DNA from 3 places in the Rhodoferax sp. AJA081-3 genome. Region 2 is predicted to be linked to each of the others. Evidence: predicted binding sites of a transcription regulator. Region 2 holds the regulator's gene; each other region holds the start of a gene.

Region 1 (10,261 bases), 1.9 Mb from region 2:
ACGCCGTAGATCAGGCCCCACTTGATGTTGGGCAGCGTCACATGCCAAAAGGTCTGCCAGCCACTGGCACCCAGCACCTGGGCGGCCTGCTCTTCTTCGGTGCCTTGGGCTTGCATCAGCGGGATCAACTCACGGGCGATGAAGGGGAAGGTCACAAAGATGGTGGCCAGCACAATGCCGGGCACGGCAAACACGATCTTGATGTCATGCGCCTGCAGCCACGGCCCCATCCAGCCATGGGCGCCAAACAGCAGCACATAGATCAGGCCTGCCACCACGGGGGACACCGAAAACGGCAGGTCCACCAGCGTGGTCAGAAAGGCCTTGCCACGGAACTCGTATTTGGCAATCGCCCAGGCCGCGGCCACGCCAAACACCAGGTTCATGGGCACCGCAATGGCGGCCACCAGCAAGGTGAGGCGTATGGCACTCCAGGCGTCGGGCTCCTTAAAAGCCTCCAGAAAAACGCCAAACCCCTTGCGCAGGGCTTCGGTGAACACAGCGGCCAGCGGCAGCACCAGGAAGAGGAAGATAAAGCCCAGCGCAATGCTGATCAACGTCCATTTGACCCAGGTAGGTTCAGTGGTGCCGGCCTTCGCGCGGCGAATGGTGCGGGAGTTTGTGCTCATGCTCAAGCCCCCGCGCGTTTGCGCTGCCAGGACTGCAGCGCGTTGATAACCAGCAGCATCAGGAACGAAGCCAGCAGCATCACGGTGGCCACGGCGGTGGCACCGGCGTAGTCGTACTGCTCCAGCTTGCCGATGATGATGAGCGGTGTGATTTCAGACAACATGGGCATGTTGCCGGCGATAAAGATCACGGACCCGTATTCACCGACGCCACGTGCAAAGGCCATCGCAAAACCGGTCAACAGCGCGGGGCCAATGGTGGGGAAAATCACGTACCGAAAGGTCTGCCAGCGGGTGGCGCCCAGGCAGGTGGCCGCTTCTTCCAGCTCTTTTTCGGCGTCTTCCAGCACCGGTTGCACGGTGCGCACGACAAAGGGCAGGCCGATGAAGATGAGCGCAATCACCACGCCATTGCGGTTGAACGCCAGCTGAATGCCGTAGGGCTCCAGCAGGCTGCCGATCCAGCCATTGCTGGCCAAGAGTGCGGTCAGCGAGATGCCGGCCACGGCCGTAGGCAGGGCAAACGGCAAATCCACCAGCGCGTCAATGATCTTCTTGCCCGGAAACTGGTAACGCACCAGCACCCAGGCCACCAGCAGGCCGAACACGGTGTTGACCAGGGCCGCCAGAAAGGATGCGCCGAAGGTCAGCTGGTACGACGCGATGACCCGCGGGCTGGTCACGGCGCTGACAAACTGCTCCCAGCTCAAGCTGAAGGTCTTTAGGACCAGGGCCGACAGTGGGATCAGCACAATCAGGCTGAGGTAAAAAATCGTGAAGCCCAGGGTCAGCTTGAACCCGGGCAACACCCGTTTGGCCGGGCGTTTGGCAACAGGGGGGCCAGCGGGGCCAAGCAGCCCCGCTGTCGAAGCAACGGCTGTCATTTATTTGACCGTGTAGAGCTTGTCGAACTGGCCGCCGTCGTTGAAGTGCACTTTTTGCGCTTCGGCAAACGAACCAAAATAGTCTTCCACGCGGAACAGGCTGATGGGCTTGAACACATTGCTGTATTTCTTCAGCAGCGCCGCATTGGTGGGGCGAATGGCGTGTTGGGCGGCTATCTCCTGGCCTTCGTCGGAGTACAAGAAGTTTAGGTAAGCCTTGGCCTGCTCAGCCGTGCCCTTCTTGGCCACGGTGCGTTCGACCACGGCCACGGGGTTCTCGGCCACGATGGAGCTGCTGGGGTGGATCGCGTCTACCTTGCCAGCACCAAACTCCTTGTCCACCGACACCACTTCCGACTCAAAGGTGATCAACACGTCGCCAATATTGCGCTGCAGGAAGATGCTGGTGGCGTCGCGGCCGCCCTTGGCCAACACGGGTACGTTTTTGTACAGCTTGCCCACAAACTCCTGGGCCTGCGCGTCGGTGCCGCCCTTCTTGCGCACCTGCCCCCAGGCGGCCAGGTAGGCCATGCGGCCGTTGCCACCGGTCTTGGGGTTGACCACAATCACCTGCACGCCGGGCTTGACCAGGTCGTCCCAGTCCTTGATGCCCTTGGGATTGCCATTGCGCACCAGGAACAGCATGGTGGAGCTGGTGGGGGCGGCGTTTTGCGGGAACTTGGACCGCCAGTCCTTGGCCACAACACCCGTGCCGGCCAGAAAGTCCACATCCGTAGTGGTGTTCATGGTCACCACATCGGCCTCCAGGCCGTCGTTCACCGCGCGGGCCTGGGCACTGGAGCCGGCGTGGCTTTGGTCGATTTTGATGTCCTTGCCGGTGGTTTTTTTGTAGTTGGCGATGAAGGCCGTGTTGATGTCCTTGTAGAACTCGCGGGCCACGTCGTAGGAGACGTTGAGCAAGGTGGTTTGCGCTGCTACCAAATTGCTAGCGGTTAAGGCAATGGCGGCGAGGGCTAAGGTGGCTTTTTGCTTGAAACGCATGGTGGCTACTCCAAAAGAACGGTACGGGGCAGACAGGGCTGCAAGACCGCGATTCTGGGCGTAGATGCATCAAACCCAAACGAATAGTTTGTTGTTTGTTTATGTGCTGGCGGGTCTAAGCCGTGCCAGGGCGGCTGAATGCTGCATGCACACTCTGGAACACGCGGCCCTGCAAGGCCAGGCCCAGCGCCGTGTGTTGCAGCCGGTCCATGACTGGGCCTTTAACCTCGGCCAGCTCCAGGGTGATGCCGCGTTTGGCCAGGCTGGTGTTCAGCTCGGTCAACACGCCCAGAGCAGTGGTGTCCACCTGGTTGACGGCCGAACACACCAGCAGCACGCGGCGCACCGTGGGGTCCTGGTGGATCAGGGCTTCGATGCGGTCTTCCAGCGCCGTGGCATTGGCGAAGAACAGGCTTTCGTCCACCCGCAGGGCCAAGAGGCCGGGCACGGTTTCCACGGTATGCCGTTCAACATTGCGAAAGTGCTCGGTGCCCGGCACGCGCCCTACCACCGCCATGTGCGGGCGGCTGCTACGCCACACCAGCACACCCAGCGACAAGGCCACACCCATCAAGATGCCCACTTCCACACCCATGGTGATGACACCCAGTGCGGTGGCGATCAGCGACAGGGCGTCGGCCCGGTCGTAGTGCCAGGCTTCTTTCAGCGTGTCAAAGTCCACAAGCGACACCACGGCCACAATGATGGTGGCGGCCAGTGCGGCATGGGGCAGGTAATAAAAGGCGCCGGTCATGGAGGCAATCACCACGGCCATCAGCGCGGCAGACACCACACCGGCCAGCGGCGTGTTGGCACCGGCCGCAAAGTTCACCACCGATCGGGCAAACCCACCGGTGACCGGATAACCACCGGACAACGCACTGGCCACATTAGCAGCACCCAGGCCCAGCAGCTCCTTGTTGGGGGCAATACGTTGCTGGCGTTTGAGCGCCAAAGACTGTGCCACCGAGACACTCTCCACAAACCCCACCAGCGCAATCAACAAGGCGGGCAACCACAGCTGGCCGATCGTGGTGAAGCCGGGTAGCTCCAGCCCCAGCTGCGGCAGACCCTGGGGCACCACGCCCACGACGCTGACCTTGGCGTTGATGTCCAGCCGCCACAGGGCCACCACGGCGATGGACACCAAAACGGCCGCCATGGGCGCCAGCTTGGTCACCAGGTCCGCCACCTTGGCGGGCAGGCCCACGCGCACCAGCCAGCCCGACAGGTAACGCCGCGCCAGCACCAGAAATACCAGACTGCCCAGGCCCAGTGCCAGCGTGGTCAGATTGGTCTGCGGCAGGGCATACACCAGGCCACGCAGCGTCTCCCAGGTGGAGGACGACGGCACCCGTACACCCAGCAGGTGTTTGAGCTGGCCGATGGCAATCACCACGGCCGATCCGGTGATAAAACCGCTGATCACCGGGTGGCTCAAAAAGTACGCCAAAAAGCCCAGGCGCAGCGCACCAAAGGCCAGCAGCATGGCGCCGGAGATCAGCGACAGCTGCACCGCAAGCGTCACATATTCGGTGGTGCCCGCCACCGCAAAGGGGGCCAGCGCACTGGCCGTCATCAACGACGCCACCGCCACCGGCCCCACGGCCAGTGTCATGCTGGAGCCCAGCAGGGCGTAGGCCACGATGGGCAGGATGCTGGCATACAGCCCCACTTCGGGCGGCAAGCCGGCCAACAGCGCATAGGCCAGGCTTTGCGGAATCAGCATGACCGTGACGATCAGCCCTGCGGTTATGTCACCGGCCAGCCACGCCTTTTGGTAGTGGCGCAGCCACTGGGGCAAGGCAGACGCGGGCGAGAAGCTGGGTGTGGTCATGGCATGCCTTGGTGTGTTTTAGCAGTCTGCCTGGGCCAGTGTGTAGAGCTGTGCCGAGCGCGCACCGGATCGGCAAAACGCCAGCACCGGTTGGGGTGCCGTCTGCAGCAGATCGCGCAGTGCCTGTGCTTGCGCGGGTGTGATGGCGCCACCCACCACGGGCAGATAGACGTAATGCAGGCCGTTGGCCTGGGCCGCGGCTGCAACGGCCTGGCTCAGGGGCTGGTCGGCTCCGCCTTCACCGTCGGGACGGTTGTTGACCACGGTCTTGAAGCCCAGGGCCGCCACATCGGCCATCTGCTGGGCCGACAACTGGGCGGCCACGGCAAAGCCGGGTGCAAGTGTGTGTGGGGTGATGGCCATATCAGTGGGCTCCTGCCGATTTACGCGCTTGTATACGCTCGATGGTTTCAAACACCGCCATACCCACCAGCATGGCGGCCACAAATGCAGCCGCCTTGGGCTGGCCCGCGCCCAGAGACACGATGGCAGGGCCAGGGCAAAAGCCCGCCAAGCCCCAACCTGCGCCAAACAACAAGCCGCCACCAATCAGGCGCTTGTCGATGTCGGTCGAGGTGGGCAGGTGCATTGCCCCGCCAAAAAAAGTGGTGGTGCGTTTTTTGGCCGTGGCAAAGGCGCCCAAGCCGACCAAAATGCCGCCGCCCATGACAAAGGCCAGGGAAGGGTCCCAGTTGCCAGCCAGGTCCAGAAAGCCCAGCACCTTGCTGGGGTCGGTCATGCCAGCCACGATCAGGCCCACACCAAACAGCAGGCCCACAAAAAATTCGGCAATACGGTGTTGCATAGCAATATTCCTTAAGTAATAAAACGTTCAGGCCAGGATGTGGCGCATCACAAAAACCATGGCAAACCCCGCGCCCATAAAGGCCAGCGTGGCAGCCAGGGAACGTGGCGAGAGGCGCGAGAGTCCGCAAACGCCGTGGCCGCTGGTGCAGCCCGAGCCGTAGCGGGTGCCCACGCCCACCATCAGGCCGGCCAGCACCACGGTGCCCCAGCCGGCGTCAATCGTGGCGGGCACCGGGCCGGCCACCAGCACATACAGCAGCGGTGCCGCCAACATGCCCAGCACAAAGCTGATGCGCCAGCCTGCGTCACCCGCCTTGGGCCGTAGCAGGCCGCCCACAATGCCGCTGATGCCCAGGATGCGGCCATTTACCAGGATAAAAATGGCCGAGGCCAGGCCCAGCAAAATGCCGCCAGCCAGCGAGGCCCAGGGTGTGAAATGGTTCCAGTCAATCGTCATGGTTTTACTCCTCGTGTATGTGTTTCAGGATTTGCAGAACTGCGTGTACAAAACACCCATGACCGCCGTGGCCTGGGTGCTGTTGATGCAGTAGTAGATGTTTTTGCCTTCGCGGCGGGTGCTCACCAGACCTTCGTCGCGCAGCACGCCCAGCTGTTGCGAGAGTGTGGGCTGGGCAATACCCACTAGGGCTTCGAGCTCCCCCACATTCATCTCGCCCTGGCTGAGCTGGCACAACAACAGCAGGCGGTCGGGGTTGGACAGGGTCTTCATCAGGCGGCAGGCTGCGTTGGCAGATTGGCGCAGCACCTCCAGATCAAGGGGCGCGGGGGTTGAGACTGTCGGTTCGGCAAGCATGGTCAGCGGCTCCGGTTCGTTTTCGATGTTGATATTCTATTGACAAACAATCTATCTGTCAATAAACTATCTGCATCTTAATTAAATAAACCTGCTTTTTTATAGGAGCTACCCATGACCGCCCCCCAGCAAGCCCACGTGAAAGCCTTTTTCGACCCCGCCACCTGGACCGTGAGTTATGTGGTGTACGACCACGACGGCGGCCACTGCGCCATCGTTGACTCCGTGCTGGACTACGACAGCAAGTCTGGCCGCACCAGCACCACATCCGCCGACGCCCTGATGGCCTTTGTCAAAGAAAAGGTGCTGACCGTGCAGTGGATTCTGGAAACCCACGCCCACGCCGACCACCTGTCCGCGGCCCATTACCTGCGCAAACAGCTGGGTGGCAAGATTGCGATTGGCGCTGCCATCACCGATGTGCAAAACGTGTTCAAAGGCATCTTCAACCTGGAGCCCGAGTTCCACCCCGACGGCAGCCAGTTTGACCACCTGTTCCAACCCAATGAGACCTTCGCCATTGGCGACCTGTCGGCCCAGGCCCTGCCCGTGCCCGGCCACACCCCGGCCTGTATGGCCTACCAGGTGGGCGAATCCGTGTTTGTCGGCGACACCCTGTTCATGCCCGACGTGGGTACCGCGCGTTGCGATTTCCCCGGTGGCAATGCCCACGACCTGTACCAGAGTGTGCGCAGGCTGATGGCCCTGCCCGGCGACACCCGCCTCTACATGTGCCATGACTACCCGCCCGATGACCGCGCGCCCGCTTGGGAGACCACCGTGGCCGAACAACGCGCCAGCAATATCCATATTCGTGACGGCGTGACCGAGGAGGCGTTTGTGGCCATGCGCAGCAAACGCGACGCCGGCCTGGCCATGCCCAACCTGATACTGCCTTCGGTGCAGATCAACATCCGCGGGGGGGCCATGCCACCGGCAGAACCCAACGGACGGGCCTATCTGAAGATACCCCTCAACGTGCTGTAGCCAACATTACAAGCCAAATAGGCCTCTAGCCCCCGAGAATGCTCAGGGTAATGCTATTAACTTTATAGCTCTGCCGAAACGGATACAGGGCTGGTGTGAACCGGCGCATCCATCAAGGAATGCAGCAAAGCCATCCCCAGCGGCCAGGGGCCAAAGCCAGCCTCCACATTGATATGCCCCGCGTTCTGCAGGCGCACAAACTCGCTGCCCCAGGCCCGCGCATAAGCGCCTGCGGTGCGCACCGGGCAATAGGGGTCGTTGTTACTGGCCACCAGAATGCTGCGGTAAGGCAAGGCCTGGTAGGGCACGGGTGCAAAGTCGGCCAAGACACCACGCCGTTCGGGGTCGGCAGGGGCCACCAACAAAGCGCCCTGTATGCGGGCTGCAGCTTGTGGCGGTAAATGGGTGGTGGCAATACAGCCCAGGCTGTGGGCAGCAACCACCACCGGGCCGGGCTGGGACAGTATGGTCTGGGTGATGGACGTGATCCAGGCCTGGCGCGACGGCGTGATCCAGTCGTCTTGCTGCACACGCACGGCACCCGGTATCTGTTCGGCCCACAGGCTTTGCCAGTGGCCGGGGCCGGAGTCGCGCCAGCCGGGAATGATGATCAAGGTGTGCATACAAAAAACGAGCCCAGGTAAATCCAAGGGCCCGATTCTGTGCACTGCGGCTCAAATCTCCAACGAATACTTTGTTGTTTGTTTATGCCGAAAACGGGGTTAATGCGGCGCCATCGCGTCCCAGGCCTTGACGGTTTCTGCCGCATACATCAGGGCCGGGCCACCACCCATGTAGACACAGACGCTCAACATTTCGTCCAGCTCGGCGCGCGTGCATTGCAGCTTGTGCAGGGCTTTGACATGGAAGCCAATACAACCCGAGCAGTGCTGGGTGATGCCAATGGCCAGCGCCATCAGCTCCTTGTGTTTGGCGCTGATAGCACCCTCCGCCATGGCCGCACGCGCCAGTTGGCCAAAGGCCTGCAGGGCTTCGGGCTGCGCTTTTTTCAGGGGCAGCAGGCCCTCGTTGATGTTCTGGATCAACCCCGTGTGGTCAAAGTTGCTCATGGTTTGGTGGAGCAAGAGTTGATGCCCAAGAGGGTGTATGCAGGGCACCAGCCAATGGCTGCGGTTGCCAATGGCACGATGCCCAGCCAACCCCAAACGCCCACCGTGCCGGTGGCCGCCAGCCCTATCAACACCAGACCCGCCACAACACGCGCGATGCGGTCCAACCCGCCTACATTGGTTTTCATACGGATTCCTCCAAATGGCGATCCACAGGGACGCCTTGGAGAAATGGTAGGCCTGGAGCGCCTCGGACGGGATGATCTAGGTCAAGGTCGGCCTAGACTGATTCCACGAACACAAACGGTGCAAGAGCCATCTACGGTCAGCACAGATCGCTGCAGCATGCATGTCATGCTGGTGTTGTCAGCGGGGCCAACGCCTGCGCCACCACGGGCCGGGTCAGCGTGGGCACAAAGGTTTCAATGAAGCTGTACGCATAGCCCCGCAGCCAGGCGCCACGGCGCAGCCCCAGGCGGGTCACGTTCACCTGAAACAGATGGCCGGCGTCCAGGATGTGCAGGTTGCGGTCGCGCTCAGTATCCAACGCCACCGAGGCCACGATGCCCACGCCCATGCCCAGCTCCACATAGGTCTTGATGACATCGGCGTCCATGGCGGTCAGCACCACATCGGGCTGCAGCTGGGCCGCGGCAAAGGCGTCGTCAATGTGTGAGCGCCCGGTGTAACCCGCCTGGTAGGTGATGATGGGGTAACGCGCCAGCTGCTGCAGCGTGACCGGCCCAGCCTGCCCCAGCAACGGGTGGCCCGGCGGCACGATGATGCTGTGCGTCCAGTGGTAGCAGGGCAAGGTGACCAGTTGCGGGTAATCGGCCAGGGCCTCGGTGGCCACACCTATATCGGCCTCACCCGACACCAGCATGGCCGCCACCTGCTTGGGCGAGCCCTGGTGCAGGTGCAGCGTGACCTTGGGGAACTTGTCGCGGAAATCTTTCACCACATGCGGCAGTGCGTAACGCGCCTGCGAATGGGTGGCCGCCACGGAGAGTTGCCCCTCCATCTGCGCGCTGTATTCCTGGCCCGCACGTTTGAGGTTTTCGGCGTCCAGCAGCAAGCGCTCCACAATGGGCAACAGGTCCCGGCCCGGTGGGGTCAGCCCCGTGAGCCGTTTGCCCGCGCGGCCAAAGATGTCCACACCCAGCTCTTCTTCCAGCTCGCGGATCTGGCGGCTCACACCGGGTTGTGAGGTGTGCAGCATGCTGGCCACTTCCGTCAGGTTGTAGCCGCAGCGCACGGCCTCGCGAACCGATCGCAGTTGTTGGAAATTCATAAGAGCAAATGGAAGGGCAACATAACGAGCGCCGCAGGGCCGCCCCGAGGCGCGCGAGCCCCCTCGGGGGGCAGAGAGCCACACGCAGTGGGCGAACGTGGGGGCAACATTAAACCGCAGCCAGTGCCTGCTCCAGGTCGGCCAGCAGGTCATCGATGTGTTCGATACCGACCGACAGCCGCACCGCATCTTCGGGCACACCGGCCTTGGCCAGTTCTTCGGGCGACAGCTGGCGGTGTGTGGTGGAGGCCGGGTGGGTAGCCAGCGATTTGGCATCACCAATGTTCACCAGGCGGGTGAAGAGCTGCAGCGCATCCAGAAAACGGGCACCGGCTTCGCGACCCTGGCCGGACGCAGCCTTGACGCCAAAGGTCAGCAGACCAGAGGCCCTGCCGCCCAAGTATTTCTTGGCCAAGCCATGGTCCGGGTGGTCGGGCAAGGCAGCGTAGTTGACCCACGCCACCTTGCTGTGTTTTTGCAGAAACTGCGCGACCTTGAGCGCGTTGTCGGTGATGCGCTCCAGGCGCAGCGCCAGCGTCTCAATGCCCTGCAGGATCAAGAAGGCGTTGAACGGCGAGATGGCCGCCCCCGTATTGCGCAGCGGCACCACGCGGGCGCGGCCAATGTAGGCGGCGGGGCCCAGCGCTTCGGTGTAGACCACGCCGTGGTAGCTGGGGTCGGGCTCGTTCAGGCGCTTGAAGCGCGCCTTGTGGTCGGCCCACGGAAATTTTCCGCTGTCGACAATCGCGCCGCCGATGGTCGTGCCGTGGCCGCCCAGGTATTTGGTCAGCGAGTGCACCACGATGTCAGCGCCGTGTTCGATGGGGCGCAGCAGGTAAGGCGTGGCGACTGTGTTGTCCACGATGAGCGGAATGCCGTGCGCGTGTGCGATGTCGGCAATGCGGCGGATATCGGTCACATTGCCCTGCGGGTTGCCCAA
Region 2 (10,261 bases):
TGGAAAGTGCGTCTGCCACCAAGCCCGAGGGCGCAGTGCTGGCCGACCGTATTGCCAAGCCTTTTTTGATTGCCGTGCTGCTGGCGGCCGCGGGCGCCTGCGCCTGGTGGTGGGGGCGTGACCCCGGCCATGCGCTGATGGTGGCGGTGGCCGTGCTGGTGGTGACCTGCCCCTGCGCCTTGTCGCTGGCCACACCGGCCGCCATGTTGGCCGCTGCCGGCAACCTGGCACGTGGTGGTGTGCTGGTGCGCCGCCTGCAGGGGCTGGAGGCCCTGGCCAAGGTGGACACGCTGGTGTTTGACAAGACCGGCACGCTGACGCGCGATGCCATGGTGCTGGATGCTGTGGAAACACGCGCGGGTGTGTCGGCACAGCAGGCACTGGCCATGGCTGCGGCTCTGGCGCAGCATTCACTGCACCCGGTGTCGCGTGCCTTGGTGAAAGAACAGGCCTCGCGTTTGGCAAGCACCCCACAACAGGGTGGTCAAGAACCCACCTGGACCTGTGAAGCCGTCACCGAAAGTGCAGGGGAGGGTGTGGCTGGTTTGGCGTACGGGGTGGGCCTGAATGCCGCCGAACCCAGCGTGGCGGCTTTGCGCCTGGGGTCGGCCAGTTACTGCGCGGTGCCTGCGCGTTGTGTACCCGGCTTGCAGGTCCATTTGCGCGACGACCAGGGTTGGCTGGCAAGCTTCATCCTGCAGGAAGACCTTCGCCCCCAGGCCGCAGAGGCCGTGTCTGCACTGAAAACACTGGGTGTTGATGTGTTGATGCTGTCGGGGGACGGATCTGTGTCCGTGGCCCGGGTGGCCGCCCAGGCTGGCATTACCCAGGCCCATGGTGCGTGCACACCCCAGGACAAGCTGAATGTCTTGCGCCAGTTGCAGGCCCAGGGCCACACCGTGGCCATGGTGGGTGATGGCCTGAACGACGGTCCGGTGCTGGCCGGGGCCCATGCCTCGTTTGCGTTTGGCCAGGCTGCTCCACTGGCGCAGTCCAAGGCAGATTTTGTGATTCTGGGCGAGCAGTTGATGGCTGTGGTGCACACACTGCAGTTGGCACGGCGCACCATGGCCGTGGTGCGGCAGAACCTGTGGTGGGCTTTACTTTACAACGCGGCCTGTGTACCGTTGGCCGTTGTGGGCCTGCTGCCAGCCTGGCTGGCCGGCTTGGGTATGGCCGCCAGCTCCTTGCTGGTGGTACTCAATGCCCTGCGCCTTGCGCCCAGTCGGGTCGCTGTTTTGCCCACGCCAAGAAAGGCTGTCTGATGGATATTCTGTATTTGCTGATCCCGCTGTCGGTGGTGTTGGTGTTTTTCATACTGGGCGGTTTATGGTGGGCCATAGACCGCGGGCAGTTTGAAGACATTGAGGCCGAAGGCGAACGTATTCTGAAAGATACCTGAATATTTTTAAGGTCTTTGGTGTGTGCTTGACCTGGGTCAAGGTCACCGAGCCCCTCACCAGCAAAAATCCTCCACAAGCTTCAACCCAAAAGAGAGAAACATGGCATTTGCAAATCAAAAAGCGACTGTTTACAACGATACGGTTGTGCGCCAGTTCGCCATCATGACGGTCGTCTGGGGCGTGGTGGGCATGCTGGTCGGTGTCATCATCGCCGCGCAGCTGACCTGGCCCGAACTCAACTTCGGCATATCCTGGCTCAGTTACGGCAGGCTCAGACCGCTGCACACCAACGCGGTGATTTTTGCGTTTGGGGGTTGCGGTTTGTTTGCCTCGGCTTATTACGTGGCGCAGCGGACCTGCCAGGTGCGGCTGTTTGGCGACAAACTGGCCGCATTTACGTTTTGGGGTTGGCAACTGGTGATTGTGGCGGCCGCCATTTCCCTGCCACTGGGCTACACCCAAGGCAAGGAATACGCCGAGCTGGAGTGGCCCATTGACATTCTGATCACCCTGGTCTGGGTGTCGTTTGCCATTGTGTTTTTTGGCACCATTGGCACACGCCGGGTTAAACACATCTACGTGGCCAACTGGTTCTTTGGTGCGTTTATTCTGGCCGTGGCCATCTTGCACTTGGTCAACAGTGCCGCCATTCCCGCGGACTGGATGAAAAGTTACTCGGCATATGCCGGTGTGCAAGACGCGATGGTGCAGTGGTGGTATGGCCACAATGCGGTGGGTTTCTTCCTGACTGCTGGTTTCCTGGGCATGATGTATTACTTCATCCCCAAGCAGGCTGAGCGTCCTGTCTATAGCTACCGCCTGTCCATCGTCCACTTCTGGGCGCTGATCTTCACCTACATGTGGGCCGGCCCCCACCACCTGCACTACACAGCGCTGCCGGACTGGACACAGTCGGTCGGTATGGTGTTCTCACTGATTCTGTTGGCGCCCAGTTGGGGCGGCATGATCAACGGCATCATGACCCTGTCGGGCGCCTGGCACAAACTGCGCGATGACCCCATCCTGCGTTTCCTGATTGTGTCCCTGTCCTTCTACGGCATGAGCACCTTTGAAGGCCCCATGATGTCCATCAAGACGGTGAACGCCCTGAGCCACTACACCGACTGGACCGTGGGCCACGTGCACTCGGGAGCCCTGGGTTGGGTGGGCTTGGTGACCATGGGCTCCATGTATTACCTGATCCCCAAACTCTTTGGCCAGAAGCAGATGTACAGCGTCAAGGCCATCGAGGTGCACTTCTGGACCGCCACCATCGGCATCGTGATCTACATCGCCGCCATGTGGATTGCCGGTGTGATGCAGGGCCTGATGTGGCGCGCCATCAATGCCGACGGCACGCTGACCTACACCTTTGTGGAGTCCGTCAAGGCGACCTACCCGTTTTATGTGCTGCGCTTGCTGGGTGGTCTGCTGTACCTGGGTGGCATGGTGATCATGCTGTGGAACACGCTGAAGACCGCCACCGCCGGACGTGCCGTGGATGTCAAGGTTCCCACCAGTGTGGCCTACGCCTGAGCGAATGCATTAGTGATTAGGAAAAACCATGGCTAACAACAACGAAAACTCTCCGTTCTCGCACGAAAAGATCGAGACCAACAACTTCCTGATGATTGTGCTGATCCTGCTGGTGCTGCTGGTGGGTGGTATGGTGGAAATTGTTCCGCTGTTCTTCCAGAAGTCCACCACCGAGCCGATCAAAGGCATACAGCCCTACACCGCCTTGCAACTGGCGGGGCGTGATGTCTACATCCGCGAGGGCTGCTACAACTGCCACTCGCAGATGATCCGCCCCTTCCGGTCCGAGACGCTGCGGTATGGCCACTACTCCGTGGCGGGCGAGTCGGTGTACGACCACCCGTTCCAGTGGGGCAGCAAGCGCACCGGGCCTGATCTGGCGCGCGTGGGCGGCAAGTACAGCGATGACTGGCACCGCACCCACCTGATCAGCCCGCGTGACTTGGTGCCCGAATCGAACATGCCGGCCTACCCCTGGCTGGAGAAAGCACCAGTCGATGCCGCCGGCATGGCCAGCCGCATGAAGGCCCTGCGCACGGTGGGTGTGCCCTACACCGACGCGCAGATTGCCAGCGCGGCAGACGATGTCAAGGGCAAAACCGAGCTGGACGCCACCATCGCCTATTTGCAGGTGCTGGGCCTGGCCCTGAAATAACAACCAAGGATTGGACTATGGAACTCGACATCAACACCCTGCGGTCCGCCGCCACCGTGGCCAGCTTTGTGACTTTCATTGGCATTGTGTGGTGGGCTTGGTCCAAGCGCCGCGCAGACGACTTTTCTGAAGCCGCAAAACTGCCGTTCGAGCAGGACTGAACCCAGCCAGAAGGATTAGAAAATGAGCGACTTTACAAGCGACTTCTGGTCGATTTATGTAGCCGGTATCACCGTGGTGAGCATACTGGCGTGCCTGCTGCTTCTGTGGTTCAGTGGCAAGGCACGTGCCATGACAGCCGATGACAACACCACCGGCCACGTGTGGGATGGCGATCTGCGTGAGATGAACAACCCGCTGCCACGCTGGTGGGCCTGGTTGTTTGTCATCACGATTGTGTTTGCCTTGGCCTACTTGGTCCTCTACCCCGGTTTGGGCAGCTACGCCGGCAAGCTGGGCTGGACGCAGGTGGGTGCGCTCCAAGCCGAGGTTGCCGCGGGTGAGCGTGAAACCGCTCCCCTGTACGCCAAGTTTGCTGCCATGACTCCGGAAGATATTGCACGGGACCCGCAGGCCCAGGCCATTGGCGAGCGCTTGTTCATGAACAACTGTTCGCAATGCCACGGTTCGGACGCCCGCGGTGCTAAAGGCATCCCCAATTTGACGGACGGCGATTGGCTATACGGTGGTGCGCCCGACAAGATCAAGGAGTCCATCACACTGGGCCGCGCTGGCAACATGCCCCCCATGGGTGCTGCCGTGGGCAATGGTGAAGACGTCAAGAATCTGGCCAACTATGTGTTGGGCCTGTCCAAAAGCCCCAACGATTCGGTGCGTGCCGCCCTGGGCAAAGAGAAGTTCATGGCCTGCGCAGCCTGTCACGGCATGGATGGCAAGGGCAACCAGGCCCTGGGCGCCCCCAACCTCACGGACGACATCTGGCTGCACGGCTTTGGCGAAAACGCTATCGCCGCAATGGTCAACAATGGCAAGGTCAACCAGATGCCGGCCCAGGCCGACCGCCTGAATGCCAGCCAGATCCAGGTATTGGCGTCGTATGTGTGGGGCCTGTCGAACAACAGCGCCAAACCCAAGTAAACACCCGCCAGAAAGACACAGGATTTGGACGATACCGCCGCCACGCCCCGCAAGGTCATCCACATTGCGGCGTCAAAGGACAAGAGCCCCATAGCTCCCCCAGCGGGAGCCGACGCGGAGATGGTGTCGCTGTACGAGGCGCACCAGAAGATCTACCCGCGCAGCGTCTCGGGTTTTTTCTCAAATTGGCGCTGGGGCATGGTGTTTCTGACCCAACTGGTGTTTTACGGCTTGCCCTGGCTGGAGTGGGGCCAGCGCCAGGCCGTGCTGTTTGACCTGGGCGCGCGGCGGTTTTACATCTTTGGCCTGGTGTTGTACCCGCAGGACTTTATTTACCTGACGGGACTTCTGGTCATCTCGGCGTTTTCATTGTTTCTGTTCACGGCGGTGGCAGGGCGTTTGTGGTGTGGTTATGCCTGCCCCCAGACGGTCTATACCGAGATGTTTCTGTGGCTGGAGAAAAAGACCGAGGGTGACCGATCTGCCCGTATGCGGCGGGATAGTGGCCCGCGCAATGCGGATTGGTTGCTGCGTAAATCGGCCAAGCATTTTCTGTGGCTTGTATTGGCGGCATGGACTGGTTTTACCTTTGTGGGTTATTTCACCCCCATACACGAGCTGGCAGGTGCGTTTGTTCAGCTGAAGATGGGCACCTGGGAAGTGTTCTGGTCTATCTTTTATGCATTTGCCACGTATGGCAACGCGGGCTTCATGCGTGAACAGGTGTGTCTGCACATGTGCCCCTATGCGCGCTTCCAGAGCGCCATGTTTGACAAGGACACGCTGATCGTCACCTACGACGAAGAGCGTGGGGAGCCGCGTGGTGCCCGATCGCGCAAGGCTGACCCCTTGACCCTGAATCTGGGCGCCTGTGTCAACTGCAGCCTGTGTGTGCAGGTGTGTCCCACCGGCATCGACATACGTGACGGGCTGCAGTACGAATGTATTGGCTGTGGTGCCTGTGCCGATGTGTGCGACGGTGTTATGGACAAGATGGGGTACGCGCCAGGCCTCATCAAGTACTCCACCCAAAACGCCGTCAACCAGCACTGGACCAAGGCCCAGACCCTGCGCCATGTGTTGCGCCCCCGCGTGCTGATTTATTCGGCCATTTTGGGCACGGTTGTGCTGGCCATGGTGGTGAGCCTTGCCATGCGCACCCCGTTCAAGGTGGATGTGGTGCGTGACCGTGGCATGCTGGCCCGCATGGTGGAGGCCGGCCGTATTGAGAACGTGTACCGGCTGCAGATCATGAACGCCACCGAGGCCGCACAAGACTTCAGCATCGGGGTTGAGGGATTGCCTGGGCTGGTGGTGGTGTCCGACAAGGATGTCAGCATCGACTCCACCCAGGCCCGCTGGGTCGCCGTACGCTTGCAACTGCCACCCGATGCTGCGGCCCCGGGCTCGCATACCATCCATTTTGTGATAACCGGCCCTGCGTCCTTGGGCCGTGTGGTCGAGAAGTCCGTTTTTATTGTTCCCCGTTAATGTTTAACCCTGCAGGAGGCTCTATGCAGCACACCAATATGACCCCCGCCACCGAGTCGCGCCCCTGGTGGCGTTACGGCCATGTGTGGTTGGTGATTGCAGGACCGGTTCTGGTGGTGGTGGCTTCGTTTATCACAGCCTATCTGGCCATCGTGGGCCAGGACCCGGTGGTGGACGAAGACTATTACCGCAAGGGCCTGGCCATCAACAAGACGCTGAGTGACAACCCGGCCAGCCTGGCGCCCGCCAAAGAGGCCCGCAACCATGCCGCTACCGGTGTGAAGGCACCCCAGTAAACCGCCATGTTGCAGCAACGCCTGATGTGGGTTGTGTGGCCCGCCTTTTTGATGGCCGGTGTGCTAGAGGTGCTGGTTTTTGCCATGGTAGACCCGCAAGACATCCATTGGTTTGGTGCCCCACTGGAGTGGTCACGCCAGGCGATTTACACCGCCGCTTTTTTTGTGTTCTGGGCCATCACCGCGGTGTCAGGCGGACTGACGGTGCTGCTGGCCATGTCGTCGCCCGAGGTGAACGATTAGCAGTCGGCCCGGGCGCTCACGATATTGCGCAGTGCATCACCATTGATGATGCGGATCTGGCGCTGCTTCACTTCGATGATGCCGTCTTCAACAAACTTGGAGAAGGTGCGGCTGACGGTTTCGAGCTTCAGGCCCATATAACTGCCGATTTCTTCGCGTGTCATACGCAGCACCAGCTCGGACTGTGAAAACCCCCGCGCATGCAGCCGCTGCATCAGGTTGAGCAGGAAGGCGGCTAGGCGTTCTTCGGCCCGCATGCTGCCCAACAGCAGCATGACGCCGTTCTCACGGACGATTTCACGGCTCATGATCTTGTGCACATGGTGCTGCAGCGCATTCACCTCGCGTGAGAGTTCTTCTATGCGGTCAAAGGGCATGACGCAGACCTCGGCGTCTTCCAGCGCGACCGAATCACAGGTATGCACATCGTTGACGATACCGTCCAGGCCAATCACTTCACCGGCCATCTGAAAGCCCGTCACCTGGTCGCGGCCGTCTTCGGTGGTGACACAGGTTTTGAAAAAGCCGGTGCGAATGGCATACAGGCTGGTGAACTTTTCGCCATTGCGAAACAGCGTACCTCCACGTTTGACCTTGCGCCGGCTGGCCACCACTTCGTCGATGCGGTCCAGCTCGGACTGGCTTAGCCCCATGGGCATGCACAACTCACGCAAATTGCAGTTGGAGCATGCAATTTTGATGGAATGTGCCGCTATTCCGATGGTCGGTTTGGCTTTCGTATCGGTGCGGCTCGGTGTCGATGGCGGGGTGTGGTCAAGCATGGGGTGCAAAGAGGTGCGGATTCGGTCCAGTTTACTCACATTCGAAGTCTTTGATGCAAATCAAGCTGTCACAGGCGATTTTCCCGCACAGTGCGGGCCATATGTTCAGGAGTTTTGTATGACGTTCGCCGCTGAAACCGTATCAGACGAGATGCTGAAAAGGTTTGACGTGCCCGGCCCACGTTACACCTCGTACCCCACGGCTGACCGTTTTGTGGAGGCCTTTGGGGCTGAAGACTATGGGCGGGCCTTGGACCAGCGGCGCAGCGGGGTGGTAGCGCGGCCCATGCCCTTGTCGGTTTATGTGCACATCCCGTTTTGTGAGTCCCTGTGTTACTACTGTGCCTGCAACAAGATCATCACCAAGCACCACGACCGTGCCGCGCCCTACCTGCGGTATTTGAGCCGCGAGGTAGACCTGCACACCGAGCGCCTGGGCGTGGGGCAGACCATCAGCCAATTGCACCTGGGCGGGGGGAGCCCCACGTTTCTGAACGACGCCGAGCTGGGCGAGTTGATGGCCATGCTGCGCCGCAGCTTTACCCTGGCACCTGGGGGCGAGTACTCCATAGAGGTAGACCCCCGCACGGTGGACGCAGCCCGCCTCGATACCCTGGCCGCGCTGGGCTTTAACCGGCTCAGTTTTGGTGTGCAGGACTTTGACCCCGCGGTGCAAAAAGCCGTGCACCGGGTGCAACCGGCGGAGCAGGTGTTTGCGCTGGTAGAGGCCGCACGGGCGCGGGGGTTTGAGTCCATCAATGTGGACCTGATCTACGGCCTGCCGCGCCAAAGCCCCGAGTCGTTTGACCGCACCCTGGCCCAGGTCAACGCCCTGCGCCCGGACCGCATTGCGCTGTACGCCTATGCCCACCTGCCCGAGCGTTTCAAGCCGCAGCGGCGTATTGCGATTGTGGAGTTGCCCAGCGGCGGTGCCAAAGTGTCCATGTTGTCGCGTTCGCTGGAGGCCTTTCGCAAGGCCGGTTATGTGTATGTGGGCATGGACCACTTTGCCTTGCCGGACGATGCCCTGGCCGTGGCCAAGCGCCAGGGGCGGCTGCACCGCAACTTCCAGGGTTACAGCACCCAGCCCGATTGCGACCTGATCGGCCTGGGCGTGTCGGCCATTGGCCGCATAGGCGCCACCTACAGCCAAAACGCCAAGACCATGGAGGAGTATTGCGATTTTCTGGACCAGGGACGTTTCCCCGTGGTACGTGGCCTGGCGCTGACACGTGATGACCTGGTGCGCCGCTGCGTCATCATGGCCCTGATGTGCCAGGGGCAACTGGATTTTGATGCCGTTGAAGCGGCCCACTTGCTGGATTTTCGGAGCTACTTCGCCAAGGAGCTGGAAGAGTTGAAGCCGCTGGCAGACCAGGGGCTGGTCCAAATCGATGCGTCCGGCATCGAGGTGACGCCACAGGGATGGTTTTTTGTGCGTGCCGTGGCCATGGTGTTTGACCGATACTTGCAGTCGGACCGTACGCGGGCCCGCTTTTCAAAAATCATCTAACAGCACTGCATGCAATCATCCCTGGCGCTCACCGCCTTGCTGATGGGCCTGGTGGGCGGCCCGCATTGCGTCGCCATGTGTGGCGCCGCCTGCGCGGGCATTGGCCAGGCGGCCGGCCCGCGCAAGCAATCGGCACTATTGCTCTTCCAGGTGGGGCGCATAGCAGGTTATTCGGTACTGGGTGGTCTGGCGGCTGCGTCGTTACAAGGCCTGGGCTGGTTGGCCGTGCAGTCTGCCGCGCTGCGCCCAGTGTGGTCGCTGTTCCATGTGGCGGCTTTTGTGCTGGGTATGGTGCTGCTGGTGCAGGCGCGCCAGCCGGTGTGGCTGGAGCAGGGGGCACGCAAGGTCTGGGCACGCGCACGGTCTTTTGCCGGCACGGGTGGCGCGGGTGCGCCCCTACTGCTGGGTAGCCTGTGGGCGCTGTTGCCCTGCGGTTTGCTGTATTCGGCGGTGATGGTCGCAGCGCTGGCGGGTAGCGTGGCGGGCGGAGCCATGGTCATGGCGCTGTTTGCGCTGGGTACCAGCGTCACCCTGTTTTTGGGGCCCGTGCTCTGGCTGCGCCTGCGTGGCTCGCCCGCACACCCTGGCAGCGGGCAGTGGGGTGTGCGCCTGGCAGGCGTGGCGCTGGCAGCCAGTTCGGGCTGGGCCTTATGGATGGCCCTGGCGCATAACACCGCGCCATGGTGTGTGGTGCCGTAGCCCCAGCGTGCTCTACATGTGCGCGTCGCGCACCGAGGCTTCCAGCTCACCAAAGGCCTCTTCCACATACACACCCAGGCGCTCCAGGTTGGGTAGTTCGTCTGTCGCAATCAGGCCAAAGAACAGATCACCCGCATAACTGAACAGCGTGATGTTCAGCAGATTGCTGGGTGGCAGCGTGCTGATGGGGTGCATCTCTTCCATGCGGGCACCCTTGATGTACAGGTGTTCCTTGGGGCCGGGCACGTTGGACACCAGCGTGTTGCCCATGGGTGGCATCTTGTTGCTGAGCTTGAGTGTCTCGGCAATCTGGGCCACCAGGCCGGTGATGATGGTGTAGGACTCAATGGCCTCTGGCGCCACGCTGTCGACCATGGTGCGCACATTGCGCAGGCTGTAGCCAATGTTGCGCAGGCGCACATAGGGGTCGTCTGTGGGGGGAGACAGCTCCACCTGGATGATGCCGATCTTGTTGCCCGCCGTTTTCTCGCCCTCTTTGCGCAGGTTGACGGGCATCTGGATCGTGATGGGGCGGCGCAACTCCA
Region 3 (10,261 bases), 2.1 Mb from region 2:
AGGGTTGCTACAACCTGGGCTCCTGTGGCATGGGCTGCCCGGTCAATGCCAAACAGTCCATGCTGGTGACCACCATCCCGTTTGCACTCGATGGCGGTGCCACCCTGTTGGTGGAAACACGGGCCGAGAAGTTTGACATCAGCAACGGACGTGTCCAGGGCCTGAGTTGTATAGCGGTAAAACCCAATGCAGCCCCCGTCAATGCTAATGGTGTAGCTACACAAATCGTAGCAAAACACTATGTGCTGGCAGGTGGCTCCATCAACTCCCCCGCACTGCTGCTGCGCTCCAAGGCGCCAGACCCGCACAAACAGCTGGGCACCCGCACCTTTTTGCACCCGGTGGCCATCACCACCGCCATCATGGCCAACGCCGTGAAGGCGTGGGACGGCGCGCCCCAGTCCATCTACTCCGACCACTACCTCAACACCCAGGCCATTGACGGCCCCATCGGCTTCAAGCTGGAGGTGGCGCCGCTGCACCCCGTCTTCTTTGGCGCCAACCTGCCCGGCTTTGGCGAAAAGCAGGCCCAGCTGTTCCGCCAGTACCCCAATGCCAACGTCATGCTGGCGCTGATGCGCGACGGGTTCCACGACCAGGCCGTGGGCGGCAAGGTGGAGCTGCGCAGCAGCGGCGCACCCCTGCTGGACTACCCGCTGACCGACTATGTGCTGGAGGGCGCCCGCCGCTCCATGCTGGCCATGGCAGAGATCCAGTTTGAAGCCGGCGCCAAAACGGTTTACCCCGGCCACGAAATGGGTGAAGGCACGACCACCTGGCTTGAGACCAAAGCGGCAATCAACGCCCTGCCCATGAAACCCCTGCTCACCAAGATCGGCAGCGCCCACGTCATGGGCGGCTGTGGCCTGGCCGCAGACGACAAACGCGGCGTCACCCGACCGGACGGTGTGCACTGGCAGCTGGAGAACCTGTCCATCCACGATGGCTCCCTCTTCCCCACCAGCATCGGCGCCAACCCCCAGTTGTCCATCTATGGCAATGTGAACCGCCTGGCCCAAGGCCTGGCCCAACGCTTGACCAACAAAGCGGTAAGCCTGGTCTAGGCCTCAGTCCGGCATGCGCGGGCCGCGGTACACAATGCCGCGTGCCTGGTCCAAGGGCATAAAGTCCTGCATGATCTTCAGCATGGTCTGGTCTTTCAGAATGCCCACCACCAGCGCTTCCCAGCGCGCCGCCTGCTCGGCCGTAAACGACTTGCGCGAAAAAACCAGACTGCCTACCGAAAACTGCTCCGGCGGCGCCCAGTCCCGCTGGACCATTTCGCGCTGGATGCGTTCGGCGTCCAGGTACTCCCGGAAGACTATGGGCTGACTCACCACGGCATCCACCATGCCACGCTCCAGGTACTTGAACAGCTCGGCTACGTCGGCCACCTCCGTCACACGGCCCTGGGTCGCCAAGCGGCCCAGCCAGGTGTCGTATGCAGGCTCGTGTTTGAAACCGCGCACCATACCCACCCGCAGGTTGCTACCCTCAAACGCCGCCATGGATTCGGGCACTGCCCCAACCGACTTGCGCACCAGCACGATATTGCGCGTCGTCAGGTACGGCATGAGGTAAGCAAACGCCTTGCGCTCCGGCGTGGGAATAGCTGCCGTGGCCATGTCCAGGCTGCCGGCCTGCAGCTCGGCCCAAATGCGGGCACGGGGCATCACCACCCGCTCAAACACACAACCACTGCGCTGGCTCAACACATCGAGCAAGCGGCTGTCCACACCTTCACCCGAGCCGCCACGGTACAAAATGCCAAACTCAAACATCGCCACCCGCACCGGCTTGGAGCAATAGTCCTGCGCACCGGCCGCCCCCGCGCCTTTGGCCAGCAACACCGCCAAGATCAAGAAAGTCGCCATTCGTTTCATGGCCCGGTTATACGACTCGGAGGTTTGGCTCGCAAGTGCCAAAAGTCACGTCTCTGCAAGAAAGTTCAAACTCCTTTAGCATGGGCGGCCCTGACCAACCCAACTGAGCGATACCCCCATGAAGCTGTACTACTCCCCCGGCGCCTGCTCCCTGTCGCCCCACATCGCCCTGCACGAAGCCGGCCTGGCGTTTGAAGCCATCCCCGCCCCCACCAAAACCCACAAGCTGCCCGACGGCACCGACTACTACACCATCAACCCCCTGGGCTACGTACCCTACCTGACGCTGGACGACGGACGCAGCCTGCACGAAGGCCCGGCCATCGTGCAATACATCGCCGACCAAGTGCCCACCAAAAACCTGGCCCCCGCCAACGGCACCTACGAGCGTTACAAGCTGCAAGAGTGGCTGACCTTCATCGGCACCGAACTGCACCGCAGCTTCTCGCCCCTGTTTGCACCCACCACACCGGCCGAGACCAAGGCCACGTTCATCACCAAACTACAGGGCCGCCTGAAATGGGTGGACGGCGAACTGGCCGGCAAGCAGTACCTGATGGGCGACCACTTCACCGTGGCCGATGCGTATCTGTTCACCGTCACCAACTGGGCTCCGCGTGTGGAGGTGGACCTGTCACCCTATTCCAACCTGCTGGCCTACCGCGCCCGCGTCGGCGCACGCCCTGCCGTGGTGGCCGCGATGACGGCCGAAGGCCTGCTCAAGTAAACCGCGGTAACAGGAGCCAGCGAATGCAAGTACCAACCCTGATGCTGCGCACCTTCGCCGCGCCGGTGGAGCTGCGCACGCCGCGCCTGCTGTTGCGCCAGTGGAAAGACAACGACAGTGAGGCCTGGGCCACCATGAATGCCGACCCCGAAGTCCGCCGTTATTTCCCCAGCGTGCACACCCGCAGCGAGGCCCAGGGCGAGGCCGACCGCATCCGCGCCAGCATCACCCAGCGCGGCTGGGGCATGTGGGCGGTCGAGGTGCCCGGTGTGCATGCCTTTGCCGGTTTTGTCGGGCTGAACCTGCCGGCGTATGAAGCGCCGTGGATGCCAGCCGTGGAAATCGGCTGGCGCCTGGCCCCGCCGCCTGGGCACCAGGGTTACGCCACCGAGGGCGCGGCCGCTGCACTGCACTTTGCGTTCACGCATCTGGAACTGCCGCAGGTAGTGGCCATGTCGGTCCCCACCAACGGGCCCTCACACAGCGTCATGGAGCGCATCGGCATGGTGCGTGATGCCAGTGCCGACTTCGACCACCCACGCGTACCCGCCGACTGGCCGCTCAAGCGCCATATCCTCCACCGCATCACAGCCGAGCAATGGCGGCTGCACCAGGCTCCAGTCAAAAAGGCTTAAGCCAAACTGGCCTATAGCCCCCGTGAAATATAACGATATCGCTATCGTATTTATAGTGACTTACAGCTCAGGTTTACCCACCGCCCGCACCAGCCGCTCAAACTCCGGCGCAAACTGGTCGATGATGGCCTGCGGGTCGGGGCACAACGCCGCGTCGGCAATCACACCAAACTGCACGCCCCCGCCATAGCTCAGTATCGACACACCCAGCCCCACCGAGCCCGACTGCGGCACCCAGAACAGCGACTGCTCCACGGTGGCACCCAAGAAGCGCATCTTCTCCTTGGGGCCAATCACGTTGGTCATCACCGCCGTGGTCTTGCGCGAGAACAACGCCAGCAGCGCGTCCTGCACCGGTTGGGTCAGCGCACCGGCCACGGCCAGCAGCCCAAATGCCATCAGCGGCTGCAGGCTGCCTTTGAGGTCTGCCATGCGGCGGTGCACCTCGCGCACCCGGGCCACGGGGCTGCGGATACCAATGGGCAACAGCAGCGGCGCCAGGCCAAACTGGTTGCCCAACTGGTAGGCCTGCTCGATCGGGCGCAGGTTGACCGGCACCATGGCCCGGATCTCCAAGCCGTGGATATCGTCACCACTGTCGTGCAAATAGTGGCCGATGGCTCCTGCCACACAGCCCAGCAGCACGTCGTTGACTGAGCAGTCCATATGTTTGCTCAAGGCCTTCACCCGTGCCAGCGGCAGGGGCTGGCACCAGGCCACACGTTTCACACCACTGGGTGTTCCCTTGAGGCGGGTATGTGAATCGTCGGGCATCAACGCCATGGCCGCGGCATCACTCACCCCGTGCAGCACCCATTTGGTGGAGGCCCAGACGTTGCGCAAGCCATGCTCCAGCGTGCGGCGCGGGGCATGGGCAAAGGCCCACGATGTTTTGGCCCCCAGGCTGGCCGCACCCCAGGCCAATGTGGAGGCCCGCCCTGCGGGAGCAAAGACCCAGGTGTCCAGCAAGGCCTCGGCCCGGTCCAACAAACCGTGGCCGTGGGAGCGGCGGGGGCTTCGTGGTGGCAACACACCGCCATCCACCAGCGACTGCATCACCGCCACCAGGGCCACACCATCGGCAATGCAGTGGTGGATGCGCACAATCAGCGCGGAGCCTCCGGCATACCGCTCCACCAGGTGGAACTGCCACAGCGGCCGCCGGGCATCGAGCGGTTGCACCGCCAGTGCGGCCACCCGGTCCTGCAGCAAGGCCTGCTGTTGGCCGGCGCGGGCCCGCGGCAGGCTCTCGGAAACAATGTGGTGGTCCAGCGCAAAGTTGCTATCGGGCTCCCAGCGCACACCACCATCTGGCCCGTGCTGGGCGCACTGTATAAAACGCGGATAGCGCAGCAGGGTGTCCTGCACGCGGGCACACAGCGCGTCGCGGTGGATGCCGGGCTTGAGCACCCACACGCCCACAATCACCATGCGGTTGACGGCACTGTCCATGCGCAGCCAGGCCGTGTCCACCGCGCCCATGGGCACCACACGCTGCTCAGGCACCATGGCCAGTGCTTGTTCCCAATCCGCTACCGGATGGGCTACCCGTTTAACGCGTGCCATGTTGTGCCCCCTTGGTCTTGCGTGGCGCCTTGGGTGCGCTGGCCTTGCGGGATAGCTTGGGTAGGCCGCCCTTGCGGGCCGCGAGCGCCAGTTTGCGCACCTGGGCAATGTCAGCATCCGAGAACACGCCGTTGACGCCCGACACTGCCGCCAGTTGCATACCGTGTTTGAGCCCCAGGCGGTAGATCTCGCGCACCCGCTCCCATTCAATCTCGCGGCCCACGGTGAAGTTTTCAAACCGCCCGTCCAGCGCCAACACAATGGTTTCTGCCAGGCAAGCATAGGCCACGTTGGGCGGCAAACCGATGTTTTTCATCTGCACCTCACCCGGCAACCGGATTTCGCCTGACTCCACCACCAGCACATCGGGGCGCTTGGCCACCTCGGTGGGCGGCAGATCCAGCGGGCGGGCCACATCGGTGATCACACAGCCGGGTTTGACCCGCATGATGTCCAACACCTTTTTGCCAGCGCCCGAGGTGGCCGTCACGATCATGTCCATGTCGGCAATGTGTGTGTCAGCCCGGGCACTGAGGAACAGGCGGGCATCGGGTGTCTCGCGCAGGATCGATTCCTTCAAGACCAACAGCTTGGCTGGCTCCGGCGAGACCATGTAAACCTCATGGGCCGTGGTGGCCAGCAAGCGGGCGCACACCGAACCGATGGCCCCCGTGGCACCCACCACCATGGCCTTGAAGGCGGCCTTTTTCCCCTTGGCCGGTGCCTTCACCAGCCCCAGCCTGCGCATGGCATCGTGCGCCGCCCACAGTGCGCCCGAGGCGCTGTAGCTATTGCCGGTCGTAATGGGTAAGGGTGCCCGCTTGGCTACCGTCACACCGGCGTCGCCCACCACCTTGGTAAAGGCACCCAGGCCCATGATCTGTGCGCCCAGTCCGCGGGCCAGCTCGGCAGCGGCCAGCAGCCGGCGGTAGGTGAATTCGGGGTCGTGCGCCATGATCTCCTTGGGCGTACCGCCCACCGAGATCAACCAGCCCTCGGCCTGTGCACCCGTGGGTGAACGTATGCCCGTGACCTTGGAGTACACAAACGGTGGCGCATAGGCCATGGCCTTTTCCAGCGTGTCCATCACCACCGGGGGCGACACATGGGACAACAACTCGATCGGCTTGACCTTCTTGAAATACTCCTGTGACAGCGGGTGGATCACAAACGCAAAGCGGTTCATCCGCGTGGGACCGTTGGGGTAGAGGATGCGCGGCTCCAGGCCCTCCTGCGTCAGCATGCCCAGGTAGTCATCGGTGTCCAGGTCATCGCCATCACGGCCGGTGGCCGCTATCAGCATGGCATCCAGCGTGGCAGGGCTCAGCACATGGCCGGCTATGGCGGGGGCTGCATCCACAATGGTGTGCACACCCAGCGCACCCCATTTGGCGGCACGTTCCGCATTCACCCCCACACTCACCACCACCTTGCCCGCCAGTGCCCGGGCAGTGAGGCCGTCCACCTCGTGGGGCATGGCCACCAGCACGGTCGATTCTTGCAAGGCAGACTGCAGCACAAAATCGGCCCACTGCTGCACCGGTGTGTTGTCGGTCACCACATCGGGTACCCAGCCGGACACCAGGTGGGCGCCCCGTGTGTACAGCTCCAGGTCGTGCACACTTTGCAATATCTTGGGCACACCGTGCTGCACCACCGGGTCGGCAAACTGCAGGTTGTGCGTGTATTCGGCCAGGCACAGGGCCAGGCGGTACTGCTCCTTGCCGGACCAGAACAACACCCGCGCGTTGCTGAAAAACTGAGGCAAAGTGGTCTGCACATGGCGCACCGCCCACTCTTGCAGAATGTCCTGCAGGCGTGCACCGGTGGTCACTGGTATACGTGTGACCGCGCGTTTGAGTGCCACGCTATCGGGCTCGGCATACTGCTTGCCGGCCACGCTGTAGTGATCCCTAGCCACACCCAGGCCCAGCACATCGGCGCGCGACTCCCATTGGCGCAGCAGGGTCACCGCCTTGCTGGCGCTACCGTCGGTACCCAGCCGGCGCACCTGCATGGGCTGGCCCATGAAGTCGGTGTGTAGGTCAAAGTTGTTGTGGGACGCACCCAGGCTGATACTGACAATGTGTTTCATCGTGGCTCCTGACCGATGCTTCGGTTGTACCGCCAAGCACCGTACCGCTGTTTGAGCCACATCAAGGCAAACCCAATGGAATGGGCGCAGAGTACGGTCCATGACACACACCATCACCTCCCTCGCCGCCGCCGTGGACCACGTGCTGGACACCATCCAGGGCCCCATCGTGCTGGGCATACCCCTGGGTGTGGGTAAGCCCAACCCTTTTGTCAATGCGCTGTACCGCCGCATCAAGGACAGCGCCACGCGGGAGCTGACCATCATCACCGCGCTGTCACTGGAAAAGCCGGTGGGTCACAGCGACCTGGAGCGCCACTTCCTGGAGCCGTTGGTGGAGCGGGTGTTTGCCGACTACCCCGACCTGGACTATGTGAAAGACTCCCGTTCGGGCCACCTGCCACCCAACATCCACGTACGCGAGTTTTTCCTGAAGACCGGCGACTACCTGGGCAATGACCTCGCGCAGCAAAGCTACATCTCCACCAACTACACATTTGTCGCACGCGACATGGCGGTGCAGGGCATCAACCTGCTGGCACAGGCGGTGGCCAGCCGGCACGACGCCGGCACCCTGCGCCTGAGCCTCTCCAGCAACCCCGATGTGACCCGTGAAGTGGTGGAGCGCCTGCGCTTATCCGGCGGGCAGCTGTTGACGGTGGGTGTGGTCAACCAGGCCATGCCGTTCATGCCCAATGGCGCCGAAGTGGCCGGTGATTACTTTGACGTCCTGGTGACCGACCCCGCCGCCACCCATGCGGTGTTTGCGCCACCCAATGCCAAGGTCAGCCCCGCCGACTACGCCATTGGTTTGCATGCGGCCAGCCTGGTGCGCGACGGTGGCACGCTGCAGATCGGCATTGGTTCGCTAGGCGACGCCATAGGCCAGGCCCTGATCGTGCGAGACCGCCATGGCGAGGCCTTTCGCAGCATGCTGGAATCACTGTGCCCCAATGGCACCAGTGGGCGCGAACTCGGGCGCTTTGACCAAGGCCTCTACGGCTGCTCCGAGATGTTTGTCAACGCCTTCCTGAAACTGATGGAGGCCGGCATCATCCGCCGCGAGGTGTTTGCCGATGCCGTGCTGCAGCAGTGCATCAACAACGGCACGGTGGCGGTGGACACCGTCACCCTGGACAGCCTGCACGCCCTGCTGGCGGTCGGACGTATCCACCGCAAGCTCACGGCCCTGGACCTGCAGTTTCTGCAGACATTTGGCTTGCTCAAGGCGGGCGTGGCGTTGCTGGACAACACCCTAACTCTGGATGGCATCAGTTGCACCAACGACTTGCACGACCCCGCCAGTGCGGAGGCCATCACCGAACACATGCTGGGCGCACGTCTGCAAGGCGGCATCTGCATGACGGGCGGGTTCTTCCTGGGGCCCAACGACTTCTACCAGCGCCTGCGCGCCAGCCCACCGCATGCACTGGCAAAGATCGACATGACCCGCATCGACTTCATCAACCAGCTGTATGGCGACGATGCACTCAAGCGCGCCCAGCGGGTCAAGGCCAGTTTTATCAACACCACCATGATGGTGACGCTGCTGGGCGCGGCAGTGAGCGACGCACTGGACACCGGCCAGGTGGTCAGCGGCGTGGGCGGGCAGTACAACTTTGTCGCCATGTCCCACGCCCTGCCCGATGCCCGCCTGATGATGATGCTACGTGCCACGCACCAGACCAAAAACGGCACGGTGAGCAGCATCGTGTGGAACTACGGCCACACCACCATTCCGCGGCATCTGCGCGATGTGGTCATCACCGAATACGGCGTGGCCGAGCTGCGTGGCCAGTCCGACAGCGAGGTGGTCAAACGCCTGATCGCCGTTGCCGACTCCCGCTTCCAGGACGAGCTGGTCGAACAGGCCAAGGCCAACGGCAAGTTGGAGGCCAGCTACACCGTGCCCGAGTGTTACCGCCAAAACCTGCCCGAGGCGCTGGAGCACACCCTGCACCCCTGGCTAACCGCTGGCATGTTGCCCGACTACCCGTTTGGCACCGACCTGACCGACGACGAGTTACGCATGGTCCGCGCCATGCAAAAGATCAAACATGCCAGCCAGCACCCCACCGAACTGCTGACCATGGCTGTCAAGAGCCTGTGGGAAGGCCGCGAGGCGCCGCCTGCCTACCTGGAGCGCCTGGGGCTGACGGAGGCGCACAGCTTCAAGGATTTGTTGATACGAAGGCTGTTCAGTGGCAATGTTTGAGGGGCATCGAGTTATCCGATGCTGGCATCGAAGAAAAATCCATTGGCTTTGGAGTGGGTCGCTCTATAGGATTGCGCCCACAGACGACCAGCCGAACTATGACCTCCAAGCTTGCCCCCAAAACGGTTCTGCGCAACTACTTCCATGCCAAGGACGAGAACCGTCCGCATTTGATGCGTGAGGCTTTCAGCGAAACGGCCGTGCTTCGGATGCAGGTGCAGACCGAAAACATAACCTTCCCCGCCGTGTCACACGGTCTTGAGGCCATCACCGACGTGCTGGTACGCCAGTTCGGCACGCGTTACGAGAACGTCTATTCTTTCTATCTGAAGCGACCCTACACCCATGCGCCGAAGTTTTCCTGCCATTGGCTTGTGGGCATGTCCGAAAAGAAGAGTGGAAACGTCCGCGTCGGATGTGGCCGCTACGACTGGAGTTTTGGTCACAACCCGCGCGGCCTGGCAACCCAACTGGGCATCTCCATCGCCGTCATGCAGGTTCTTCCGCCACAGCAGTTCAAACCTGTTTTTGACTGGCTGGCCACGCTGAGCTACCCCTGGACATCGGCCAGCAAACTTGCAACCCATGCCCCGGATATTGAATTGCTGTTACCCGTTCTGCAATACCTGCAAGTCGGTGAGGTGCCTCTACCAGCGCCCCAATGAAGCGGTAAATGCTCAGCCTGTATGCGCAGGCAGCGCATCAAACCAGGCCTGCAACTTCTCCCCATACAGCGGCCGGCTGGCCAGGTAGCCTTGCATCACATCCACGCCCAAGCGCGTAATCGTCTCGCGCTCGGCCTCGGTCTCCACACCTTCGGCGGTCACCATCAGGTCCAGCCCATGGCCCATCTCCGTCATGGCGCGCACCAGCTTTTGGGTGCCGGGGGACTGGTCCAGCTTGTCGATAAAACTACGGTCTATTTTTAGTTCACTGACCGGCAGTTTTTGCAAGTAGGCCAGTGAGGAATACCCGGTGCCAAAGTCGTCGATCGACAACGGTGTGCCGATCTCGCGCAGTGTATGCAACAGGGCCACACTGTGCGTGGGGTCGTCCATCAGGCCGCTCTCGGTGATCTCCAGGCGCAGGCGTTTGGCGGGCACACCACTGGCCTCGACCATCCGGGCCACACGCTCGGCG

The links. Region 2 encodes FNR, which switches genes on or off when oxygen is low (the NO sensors DNR and NnrR bind a similar motif). Its sites were predicted from a motif close to TTGATNNNNATCAA; they were not measured.
Region 1: the regulator FNR is predicted to act here: its motif matches at 8,290-8,303, upstream of HZ993_RS13765 (DUF2892 domain-containing protein).
Region 3: the regulator FNR is predicted to act here: its motif matches at 6,958-6,971, upstream of HZ993_RS14735 (acetyl-CoA hydrolase/transferase C-terminal domain-containing protein).

Annotation. Positions count from the first base shown of each region.
Region 1 is NZ_CP059068.1:2,914,308-2,924,568, forward strand. It holds gene cysW (sulfate ABC transporter permease subunit CysW) at 1-629, opposite strand, end outside; gene cysT (sulfate ABC transporter permease subunit CysT) at 632-1,513, opposite strand; gene HZ993_RS13720 (sulfate ABC transporter substrate-binding protein) at 1,514-2,515, opposite strand; gene HZ993_RS13725 (SulP family inorganic anion transporter) at 2,631-4,352, opposite strand; gene HZ993_RS13730 (TIGR01244 family sulfur transferase) at 4,371-4,715, opposite strand; gene HZ993_RS13735 (YeeE/YedE family protein) at 4,717-5,157, opposite strand; gene HZ993_RS13740 (YeeE/YedE family protein) at 5,185-5,616, opposite strand; gene HZ993_RS13745 (helix-turn-helix transcriptional regulator) at 5,641-5,973, opposite strand; gene HZ993_RS13750 (MBL fold metallo-hydrolase) at 6,088-6,960, shown strand; gene HZ993_RS13755 (alpha/beta hydrolase) at 7,023-7,583, opposite strand; gene HZ993_RS13760 (carboxymuconolactone decarboxylase family protein) at 7,683-8,030, opposite strand; gene HZ993_RS13765 (DUF2892 domain-containing protein) at 8,027-8,218, opposite strand; gene HZ993_RS13770 (CysB family HTH-type transcriptional regulator) at 8,383-9,321, opposite strand; gene HZ993_RS13775 (O-acetylhomoserine aminocarboxypropyltransferase/cysteine synthase family protein) at 9,431-10,261, opposite strand, start outside.
Region 2 is NZ_CP059068.1:1,040,599-1,050,859, reverse strand. It holds gene HZ993_RS04900 (cation-translocating P-type ATPase) at 1-1,265, shown strand, start outside; gene ccoS (cbb3-type cytochrome oxidase assembly protein CcoS) at 1,265-1,402, shown strand; gene ccoN (cytochrome-c oxidase, cbb3-type subunit I) at 1,503-2,939, shown strand; gene ccoO (cytochrome-c oxidase, cbb3-type subunit II) at 2,968-3,594, shown strand; gene HZ993_RS04880 (CcoQ/FixQ family Cbb3-type cytochrome c oxidase assembly chaperone) at 3,612-3,755, shown strand; gene ccoP (cytochrome-c oxidase, cbb3-type subunit III) at 3,778-4,692, shown strand; gene ccoG (cytochrome c oxidase accessory protein CcoG) at 4,717-6,183, shown strand; gene HZ993_RS04865 (FixH family protein) at 6,207-6,479, shown strand; gene HZ993_RS04860 (hypothetical protein) at 6,486-6,722, shown strand; gene fnr (fumarate/nitrate reduction transcriptional regulator Fnr) at 6,719-7,504, opposite strand; gene hemN (oxygen-independent coproporphyrinogen III oxidase) at 7,623-9,017, shown strand; gene HZ993_RS04845 (sulfite exporter TauE/SafE family protein) at 9,027-9,716, shown strand; gene HZ993_RS04840 (wax ester/triacylglycerol synthase family O-acyltransferase) at 9,729-10,261, opposite strand, start outside.
Region 3 is NZ_CP059068.1:3,125,360-3,135,620, forward strand. It holds gene HZ993_RS14705 (GMC family oxidoreductase) at 1-1,064, shown strand, start outside; gene HZ993_RS14710 (ABC transporter substrate-binding protein) at 1,068-1,883, opposite strand; gene gstA (glutathione transferase GstA) at 2,002-2,610, shown strand; gene HZ993_RS14720 (GNAT family N-acetyltransferase) at 2,634-3,245, shown strand; gene HZ993_RS14725 (wax ester/triacylglycerol synthase family O-acyltransferase) at 3,306-4,811, opposite strand; gene HZ993_RS14730 (dehydrogenase) at 4,798-6,906, opposite strand; gene HZ993_RS14735 (acetyl-CoA hydrolase/transferase C-terminal domain-containing protein) at 7,007-9,121, shown strand; gene HZ993_RS14740 (hypothetical protein) at 9,220-9,786, shown strand; gene HZ993_RS14745 (bifunctional diguanylate cyclase/phosphodiesterase) at 9,799-10,261, opposite strand, start outside.